One region of the Microbacterium sp. EG9 genome, then DNA from elsewhere that is predicted to be linked to it. Evidence: riboswitches for the same ligand, from Rfam matches in the RefSeq annotation. Region 1 holds a riboswitch; the other holds the start of a gene.
What was found. Region 1 has a riboswitch for thiamine pyrophosphate ahead of AC6CQV_RS12770 (ECF transporter S component). Riboswitches for the same ligand answer to the same signal wherever they lie in the genome.
Positions count from the first base shown of each region.

Region 1 (5,000 bases):
CTGCGGGTGCTGACGGTACCGCAGACCTACCGCGCGATCTCGTGGACGACCGTCATCCTCATCGCGGGGATGATCCCGCTGTCGTCGGCGTTCATCACGACAGGGGCGGCGGACATCGTCGCCGACGCCGTGCTGGGCGTCATCGGCTCGGGCTCACCGCAGCTCGCCCTGCTGGTGCTGTGCGTGCTGACGATGGTGCTGGGTCAGTTCATCTCGAACGTCGCCACGGTGCTCGTCGTGCTCCCGATCGCGGTCGCCATCGCCCAGACGCTCGGCGCCAGCGTGCAGCCGTTCATGATGGCGCTGACGGTGGCCGGCGCCGCCGCGTTCCTCACGCCCGTGGCGACTCCGGCCAACCTGATGGTGATGCAGCCGGGCGGCTACCGGTTCGGCGACTACGGCAAGCTCGGCCTGCCGCTGATGGCGGTGTACCTCCTCGTCGCCGTGGTGTACGTGCCGCTGGTCTGGCCGTTCTAGCGCCACCGCGTCGCGGCCCGCGGCTCAGTCGGCCAGACCCCACAGCTGCAGCGGGTGGGTCAGACGCCACCACGCGTCCGGATCGGGGATGTCGGCGGTGAGGTGCACGCCGACGGTCGCCGCGTCCAGCGGTCCCGTCACCCGCACCTCGCCGACGGCCGCGTCGGCGGTGCGCGCCGCGCCCAGATCGAGGTCCGTCGTCACGGTGGATGCCGCGCCGTTCCACAGGATCACCGCCGCGTCGGCATCCGTCACGATGTTCGCCGTCGCCCCCCACGCGGTCGACACGACGCCCGCGAGGGTGCCGGCCGGCAGTGTGCGCGGCACGGCGACCTCGGCGGCCACGTCGGCCAGCAGGCGCGCCGTCTCCTGGTCGCGGGCCTCGTCGGACGACTGGCCGAGCGCGGTCGCGTAGACGCGCACGGTCACCGCGCCGACGGTGACGTCCTTCGCCGCCAGCAGGTTGTAGAACCCCGCGAGGCTGCCGGTCTTGAGACCGACCACGGCCGGGTCGGCGAGCAGGTCGTTGGTGTTGGTGACCTCGCCGGCCCCGGGAAGCTCGACCGTCCGGGTGCGGACGATCTCCGCCACGACCGGGTGGGCCAGCGCGATCCGCGCGAGCGCGATGAGCGCGGCCGGATCGGCGGCGTTCGCGGGATCGATCCCGGTGGGCTCGGCCAGGGTGATCCCGGGCAGCCCGTGGCGGTCGAGCCACGCGCGCGCGGCGGTCGAGAAGACCTCGTCGGTAGGCCAGATCGTGCCGGCGAGGCGATCGGTGTAGTTGCCCGCCGAGCCGATGAGGATGCCCTGGAGCATCTGATACTCCGTGAGCGAGCCGCCGACGGGCACGTCGAGGGCGGACTCGTCGTTGGCCAGATAGTCGTAGTAGGTGGAGCGGTCGCGCGAGGTGAACGCGAACTCCCGCCCCTGCTCCCCGACGTTCAGCGGCATCTCGTCCAGGATCATCAGCGCCGTCACGAGCTTCGAGATGCTCGCCATCGAGACCGCCGCATCGCTGGAGGCGGCCACCGCGTCGATGCCCCCGACCCCGACGGCGCCGGCCCCCTCCGTCGGCCACGCCACGGCGGTCGCCGGCGAGGCGGGACCGTCCGGGTCGATCGCGCGCACCGTCGGCGTGACGGCCCAGAGCGGCCAGAGCAGGGTCGCCGCGGCGTACGCGCCCGCGACGGCGATGGTGGTGAGGATCGGCGCGATCACCCCCGCCCGCAGGGGCGATCGGCGCGGCCGCCTCGTGAGCAGGTCGGGTGCGGGCGCGGTGTTCGCGACGGCGAGTGTCCCCGTCACGGTCGTGTCGTCGAGCCAGCCGAGCGCCTGACGCCCCTCGCGGCCCCGCACGATGACGATGTCGGTCGGTGCGGTGGACTCGCGTAGCGCGCGTCGCGACGGCGGGGGCGCGTCGTCCGAGGTCACCCGCCCAACGTACCCGGTCGCCGCTATACTCGAGCGCACAACCACGGGAGTCCGGTGAGCCGGGCTGAGAGGAAGCGATCCACGCTTCGACCGTCGAACCTGATCCGGATCATGCCGGCGCAGGGAGGAGAGAAACATGCACGCGTCTGCGTCCCCGTCCACCGTCTCGTCGGATGCCGCGGCATCCCGTTCCGCCGCGCGCACCGGCCGCCTGCGCTGGCGCGTCGTCGACATCGTCGTCGCCAGCGTCATCGGTGTGGCCGCCGGTGTCGTCTTCTGGCTGTGGGGCCAGGCGTGGACGCCGCTGAGCAGCATCCTCGCGTTCGCCCCGGGGCTGGAGGGGCTGCTGTCCGGCGGGTGGCTGTTCGCCGGTGTGCTCGGTGGTCTCATCATCCGCAAGCCCGGCGCCGCGCTGTACACCGAGGTCGTCGCCGCGGTGGTGTCGATGGCCGTCGGCACGCAGTGGGGCTTCCTGACGCTGGTCTGGGGCGTCGTGCAGGGCATCGGCGCCGAGCTCGGGTTCGCGCTGTTCGCGTACGCGAACTACCGTCTGATCGCGGCGCTCACCTCGGGCGCCCTCGCCGGCCTCGCCGTGGCCCTCCTCGACACCAACTTCTCCTCGATCGCCGCCTACGAGTTCGGGCCGCGAGCGATCTACTTCGGTGCCGCCGTCGTCTCCGGCATCCTCGTCGCGGGTCTGGTGTCGTGGCTCATCGCCCGTGCCCTGGCCGCCACGGGCGCGCTGGACCGGTTCGCGGCGGGTCGAGAGGCACGTATCGCGGACGCGCCCGACGCGGCGTGAGCCCGGCCTCGCTCGCGGCGCCCGCGGCGGTCAGTGCACGAGGGTGGGGCTGGCGTCACGCCGGCCGTCGGCGCTGGGCCGTGTCGGAGCTCGACCTCGACATCGAGCCGGGCCAGCACGTCCTGCTCCTCGGCGCGAGCGGCTCGGGCAAGTCGACGCTGCTGCGCGGGCTGGCCGGCGTGCTGGGCGATGCGGAGGACGGTGAGGATGCCGGTGCGCTCCTGATCGACGGCCACGCGCCCGCCGCGGTGCGCGGACGGGCGGGCCTGGTGCTCCAGGATCCCGATGCGCAGGTCGTGCTCGCCCGGGTGGGCGACGACGTCGCCTTCGCGTGCGAGAACCTCGGCGTCCCCGCCGACGAGATCTGGCGGCGGGTCGACGAGGCCCTCCGCGCCGTCGGCCTCGACGTGCCGCGCGACCACCCGACCGCCGCCCTCTCCGGCGGACAGAAGCAGCGGCTCGCGCTCGCCGGCGCCCTCGCGATGCGGCCCGGACTGCTGCTGCTGGACGAGCCGACGGCGAACCTCGATCCGGCCGGGGCCGTCGCCGTGCGCGACGCGGTCGTCGAGGCGGCGTCGCGCACGGGCGCCACGCTCGTCGTCGTGGAGCACCGCGTCGCGCTGTGGGCCGAGCACATCGACCGCGTCGTGGTGCTCGGATCAGACGGCGGGGTGCTCGCGGACGGGAGCGCCGAGCGCGTCTTCGGCGCGCACGGCGCGGCCTTGACCGAGGCGGGCGTCTGGGTGCCGGACGTCCCCGTCGTGATCGACCCCCGGCCGCGCACGGGCACGGGGGAGGTCCTGCTGAGCGCCGACGCCGTCGCGGTGGGCCGGCGCCCGTTCGGCGAGCGGATGCCGCGGATCGTCGCGGCCGGCATCGACGCCCGGCTGCGGGCCGGGCGGGCCCTGGCGATCACCGGGGCGAACGGGGCCGGGAAGTCGACGTTCGCGATGACCCTCGCGGGGCTCGTGCCCCCGGCATCCGGGACCGTGCGCGCGAGCGCCTCGCTCGCGGCTGGCACGGGGCGCGGCGACGCGCCCGTGCGCTGGCGCGCCCGCGATCTGCTGACCCGCATCGGCACGGTGTTCCAGGAGCCCGAGCATCAGCTGCTGACCACGCGTGTGCGCGACGAGCTGGCGGTGGGCCCCCGCGCCCTCGGGCTCTCCGCGTCCGAGGTCGCCGCGCGCGTGGAGCCGCTGCTCGAACGGCTGCGGCTGACGCGTCTCGCCGAGGTCAACCCGTTCACGCTCTCCGGCGGCGAGAAGCGGCGGCTCACGGTGGCCGCGACCCTCGCGAGCAGACCCCGCGTGCTGCTGCTGGACGAGCCCACCTACGGACAGGACGCCCGCACGTGGCGCGAGCTCGCCGACCTCGTCGACGAGCTGAGGGCAGCCGGCTCGGCGATCGCGTTCGTCTCCCACGACCCCGCGCTCGTGTCCGCGCTCGCCGACGAGACCCTGACCGTCGCCCGCCTCGGGAGCGGCGCATGAGCCTGTTCTCGCTCGACGTGGCGCGCAGTCCCCTGGCGCGCATCAACCCGGTGACCAAGCTCGCCGCGACCCTCGTGGTGACCATGACGCTGCTGCTGTCGATCGACCCGGTCTCGGCGGGCGTCACCCTCGCGGCGACCGTCGCGCTGTTGCCGCTGGCGCGGTTGCGGGCGCGGCAGCTCCTGCTGCGGCTGTGGCCGATCGCCGCGGCGGCGGCCATCGGCGCGGCGGCGACCGTGCTGTACGGCCGCGTGTCGGGTCAGGTGTACCTCGAGTGGGGGCTCGTGCGCATCAGCGACGGCTCGATCGCGCTGTCGCTGGCGATCCTGCTGCGCGTCCTCGCGATCGCGGTGCCGAGCGTCGTGCTGTTCGCCACGACCGATCCGACCGACCTCGCCGACGGGCTCGCCCAGATCGTGCGCCTGCCGCCGCGGTTCGTGCTGGGGGCGCTCGCGGGCCTGCGGATGGTCGGCCTCCTGATCGACGACTGGCGGGAGCTGTCGATGGCCCGTCGCGCCCGCGGCGTCGCCGACGACGGCCGCATCCGCCGCTTCCTGAGCCAGGCCTTCGCCCTGTTCGTCCTCGCCGTGCGCCGCGGCACCAAGCTCGCGACGGCCATGGAGGCCCGCGGGTTCGGCGCCGACACGGCCCGCACGTGGGCGCGCCCGTCGCGGATCTCGGGAGCCGACGCCGTCCTGCTGCTGATCGCCGTGGCGATCGCCGCGGCATCCGTCACCGCGGCCGTGCTCGCGGGGACCTGGGTCTTCGTCTTCAGCCTCTAGCCCGTCGCTGCGGAGTCA
Region 1 is NZ_CM186217.1:2,721,765-2,726,764, reverse strand. It holds gene AC6CQV_RS12780 (SLC13 family permease) at 1-477, shown strand, start outside; gene AC6CQV_RS12775 (D-alanyl-D-alanine carboxypeptidase family protein) at 502-1,908, opposite strand; TPP riboswitch at 1,942-2,051, shown strand; gene AC6CQV_RS12770 (ECF transporter S component) at 2,045-2,710, shown strand; gene AC6CQV_RS12765 (ABC transporter ATP-binding protein) at 2,791-4,200, shown strand; gene AC6CQV_RS12760 (energy-coupling factor transporter transmembrane component T family protein) at 4,197-4,982, shown strand; gene AC6CQV_RS12755 (sugar-binding transcriptional regulator) at 4,998-5,000, opposite strand, start outside.

Region 2 (5,000 bases), 570 kb from region 1:
GGCGGAGGCGACGGGAGCGGACGGCGCGGCCGCCACCGGGCCGGGATCGGTCGGGATCGGCGCGACGGCCCACTCCGTCACGGGCGCGGCGGCCGCGGAGGCCACGGTGCCGCCCGTCCGTCCGCCTCCGCCCGGGCGCGCGCCGCCGGTGGGAGCGGGCGCGGTCGCGGGCGGCGATGCGGGGCGCGGGGGCTCCGCGTGAGCACCGTCGGCCGGCGGGTCGGCGTCGAAGCGCGCGACGTACTTGACCCGGATGCCGAGGACAGCGTGGATCGCTCCGCGCAGGTCTTCGCTCGGTCCCTTCCCGGCCGCGAGCTTCTTGAAGGCGGCCACGTCGCCCTGCGTCCGGAAGCTGAGGGTCAGCACGTCGTCGGCGAACGCGATCGGGGTGGCGTCGGTCGCGATCATCCACGACGACCGGCTCACCGGTTCGAGCCGCTGCAGGATCTCGGGCCACGCGTCGCGCACCTGCGGCAGCGTCACGGGACCTGCCGGCGGCACGGGAGCGGCGGCCGGCGGCGGAGTCGGTACGGCGACCGCCGGCGGGACCGGTTCCTCCGGCGGAGTCGACGCGACCGGTGCGGCCGGCGCGGCGGTGGCCGGCGGGGTCGGCGGGGTCGGCGCGGCGGCAGCCGGCGGGGTCGGCGCGGCCGGCGGCTCCGCGACGGGAGCCGCGGCAGGCACGGCCACCGGCGGCGAGTCCGGGGCCGCCGCCGGAACGGATCCGGCGGTGTGGGCGAGGACGCGGGCGACGAGCAGCTCCAGCTGCAGCCGCGGAGACGTCGCACCGCTCATGTCGTCGAGGGCTCCGACGACGAGATCGGCGATGCGCGAGAGGCGATCAGTGCCGAACGCGGACGCCTGACGGCCCATCCGCTCGAGCTCGTCGGCCGGGATGCCGCGCAGCACCGCGCCGGCACCGTCTCCCGTGGCCGCGACGATGATGAGGTCGCGCAGACGCTCGAGCAGGTCGTCGACGAAACGACGCGGGTCCTGACCCGTCTGCACGACGCGGTCGACGGCCGCGAAGGCGGCGGCCGCGTCGTGGGCCGAGAACGCCGTGACGACCTCGTCGAGCAGGGCGCCGTGCGTGTAGCCGAGCAGGGCGACGGCGCGCTCGTAGCGCACGGTCGCACCGGCGGCGCCGTCGACCGGATCGGATCCGGCGATGAGCTGGTCGAGCAGCGACAGCGTGTCGCGGGGCGACCCCCCGCCGGCGCGGACCACGAGCGGCAGCACGCCCGCCTCCGTCTGCACACCCTCCTGGGCGCACAGCTGTTCGACGTACTCGAGCATCGCGGCGGGCGCGACGAGGCGGAACGGGTAGTGGTGGGTGCGCGAGCGGATCGTGCCGATGACCTTCTCGGGCTCGGTCGTCGCGAAGATGAACTTGACGTGCTCCGGCGGCTCCTCGACGAGCTTGAGCAGGGCGTTGAACCCCTGCGCCGTCACCATGTGCGCCTCGTCGAGGATGAAGATCTTGAACCGGTCGCGCGCGGGGGCGAAGATCGCGCGCTCACGCAGGTCGCGGGCGTCGTCGACGCCGTTGTGCGAGGCCGCGTCGATCTCCACCACGTCGAGGGAGCCCCCGCCTCCGCGGCTGAGCTCCACGCAGCTGTCACAGACGCCGCAGGGGGTGTCGGTCGGGCCCGCCGCGCAGTTCAGGCAGCGGGCGAGGATGCGCGCCGACGTCGTCTTGCCGCAGCCGCGCGGGCCGCTGAACAGATACGCGTGCCCGACGCGGTCGCCGCGCAAGGCGGTCATGAGCGGCTCGGTCACCTGCGCCTGCCCGATCATCTCGCCGAACGTCTCCGGACGGTAGCGGCGGTACAGGGCGGTGGTCACCAGAACAGACTACGGCGTGCCCCCGACATGCGGCGCGGCGGGCGCCCCGGCGGGAACATCTGCGGCCGGACCGCGTTGGGATGGGCATGAGTCTCGCCCTGCCCGACCGGACGGTGGACGTCCTCGTGATCGGCGCCGGCCAGGCGGGACTGTCGGCGGCCTACCATCTGCGCCGCCGCGGGTTCGTCCCGGCACCGGGCGACGGACGCGCCCCCGTGTTCGTCGTGCTCGACGCCGATGCCGCTCCGGGCGGCGCCTGGCAGCATCGGTGGCGTTCGCTGCGGATGGCGACCGTCAACGGCATCCACGAACTGCCGGGAGCCCCCGTTCCCCCGGCCGACCCCGACGCGGCGAGCGCCGACGTGCTCCCGGCGTACTTCGCCGACTACGAGCGGCGATACGATCTGAGGGTCCAGCGGCCCGTGGACGTCACCGCCGTGCGCCGCGTCGACGCCGATCCGCACGGCCTCCTGGAGGTCGACACCGATCGCGGAGCCTGGCACGCGCGGTTCGTGATCAACGCCACGGGCACCTGGCGACGGCCGTTCTGGCCCCACTACCCGGGTCAGGAGCAGTTCGCGGGCCGCCAGCTGCACGTGCACGACTATGTGTCGGCCGACGAGTTCCGCGGTCAGCGCGTCGTCGTCGTGGGCGCCGGCATCTCGGCCGTGCAGCTCCTGGAGGAGATCTCCCGGGTCGCCGACACCTTCTGGGTCACGCGGCGGGAGGTGCGGTGGGATGCCGCGGAGTTCGACACCGCGGCCCGTGTCGCGGCGATCGCGGGCGTGGAGGAGCGGGTGCGGCGCGGCGAGGCGCCGGGCAGCGTGATCTCGGTGACGGGCCAGCACTGGACGCCCTGGGCGCGGCGCGCACAGGAGCGCGGCGTCCTCGTGCGCCACCCGATGTTCACCCGCATCGAGGAGCACGGGGTACGGATGCCCGACGGGTCGTTCGAGCCCGCCGACGTCATCCTGTGGGCCACCGGCTTCCGCGCCGACATCGCCCATCTCGCCCCGCTGGGGCTGCGGACCGCGCTCGGCGGTGTCCGGGTGGCGAACGGTCGTGCCGTGGACGAGCCGCGGCTGTTCCTCATCGGCTACGGGCCGTCGCAGTCGACGGTGGGCGCGAACCGCGCCGGCCGCGATGCGGTCCGCGCGATCGTGGCCGACCTCGCGGCCGCTCCGGTCTGAGGCGCCGACGGCGGGTTCGCGCCCGCGGCGACGCACTGCTACATTCCTGGTCAACGACACGGGGTGCCCGAACCATGGGCTGAGATCACACCCGTCGAACCTGATCTCGTTCGTACGAGCGAAGGGATGTCCCCTGATGAGCGCGCGCGCCCACCTCTCCCCCGCCGACGCCGTGGATGCCGTGCGCACGGCCCATCCGCTGGTGCAGTGCATCACCAACGCGGTGGTGACGAACTTCACCGCCAACGCCCTCCTGGCCCTGGGCGCCGCCCCCGCGATGTGCGACATCCCCGGCGAAGCGGGCGTGTTCGCGGGCATCGCGGACGGCGTGCTCGTGAACCTCGGCACGCCGACGGCCGAGCAGCGCACCGCGGCGCGCGAAGCGGTCGCGGCGACCGAGCGCTGGGTGCTCGATCCCGTCGCCGTCGGCATGCTCCCGGTGCGGACGGCCCTCGCCGCCGAGCTCGTCGAGCGCCGACCCACGATCGTGCGCGGCAATGCGTCGGAGATCCTCGCACTCGCCGGCCTCGGGGCGGGCGGACGCGGCGTGGATGCCACCGACGACCCGGAGGCCGCGGGGGACGCGGCGGTCGCGCTCGCCCGGCGGACGGGCGGGGTGGTGGCGGTGTCGGGGCCGGTCGACCTGATCACCGACGGCACCCGGGTCGTCCGGGTGCACGGCGGCGATGCGCTGCTGACCCGGGTGACGGGAGGCGGATGCGCGCTCGGTGCGACCATGGCGGCCTTCCTGGGCGTGTGCGATCCGCTGTCGGCGGCGGTCGCGGCCTCCGCCGTGCACGCCGTCGCGGCGGAACGGGCGGCGCGCGCGGCCAGCGGGCCGGGCTCGTTCGCGGTGGCGTTCCTCGACGCTCTGGCCGCCGTGGCGCCGGCCGACCTCGACACCCCCGATCGTCTCTCGTCTGCGGAGCCCGCACGATGAGCGGGGCCACCGGTCACGACCTCTCGCTGCACCTCGTCACCGACGAGCGCGTCCCGTTCCCGCTGCTGTGCGAGATCGTCGATGCGGCCGTGGCCCGCGGGGCGAGCGTGGTGCAGCTGCGCGCGAAGACCTCCACCGCCCGCGAGCTGATCGCACAGGCGGTCGCTCTGTCGCATGTCGTCGCCGCACGGGCGGCGCTCGTCGTCGACGACCGGCTCGACGTCGTGCTCGCGGCCCGTGACGCCGGCGCCCGTGTCGACGGCATCCACCTGGGCCAGAGCGACGTGCCCCCGCAGACCGCCCGTGCCCTGCTCGGCGCCGACGCGCTGGTCGGCTGGACGGCGAACACCCCCGCCCATCTCGCCGCCGCGGCCGAGATGCCCGCCGGCACCCTCGACTACCTCGGGGTGGGGGTCATCCGGCCCACCGCGACCAAGCCCGATCACCCCGAGCCGCTCGGCATCGGCGGGTTCGCGAGGATCGCCGCCGCGACCGCACTGCCCTGCGTCGCGATCGGGGGCGTGACGCCGGCCGACGTCCCTGCCCTCCGGGCCGCGGGCGCCGCGGGCGTCGCGGTGGTCTCGGCGATCTGCGCGGCCGCCGATCCGGGCGCGGCGGCGGGGGTCTTCGCCGCCGCTCTGACCGGCCCCGCCGAGCACGCCGCCGAGGCGGCCCGGTGACCGCCGGCATCCCCCGCGTGCTCAGCATCGCCGGGACCGATCCGACCGGTGGGGCGGGCATCCAGGCCGACCTCAAGTCGATCGGCGCGCTCGGCGGGTACGGGATGGCGGTGGTCACGGTGCTCGTCGCCCAGAACACCCGCGGCGTGCGCACGTTGCACGCGCCGCCGACAGCGTTCCTCGACGAGCAGTTGCGCGCGGTCAGCGATGACGTCGAGATCGATGCGGTCAAGATCGGGATGCTGCTCTCGGGCGAGATCGCCGGCGTCGTCGAGGCCTGGCTGACGCGGGTGCGTCCGCCGGTGGTGGTCCTCGATCCGGTGATGGTGGCCACGAGCGGCGACC
Region 2 is NZ_CM186217.1:2,146,833-2,151,832, forward strand. It holds gene AC6CQV_RS10130 (DNA polymerase III subunit gamma and tau) at 1-1,845, opposite strand, end outside; gene AC6CQV_RS10135 (NAD(P)-binding domain-containing protein) at 1,932-3,035, shown strand; TPP riboswitch at 3,085-3,179, shown strand; gene thiM (hydroxyethylthiazole kinase) at 3,172-3,975, shown strand; gene thiE (thiamine phosphate synthase) at 3,972-4,655, shown strand; gene thiD (bifunctional hydroxymethylpyrimidine kinase/phosphomethylpyrimidine kinase) at 4,652-5,000, shown strand, end outside.
Region 2: linked by a shared signal. The riboswitch ahead of thiM (hydroxyethylthiazole kinase) and the one ahead of AC6CQV_RS12770 (ECF transporter S component) in region 1 are both predicted to bind thiamine pyrophosphate.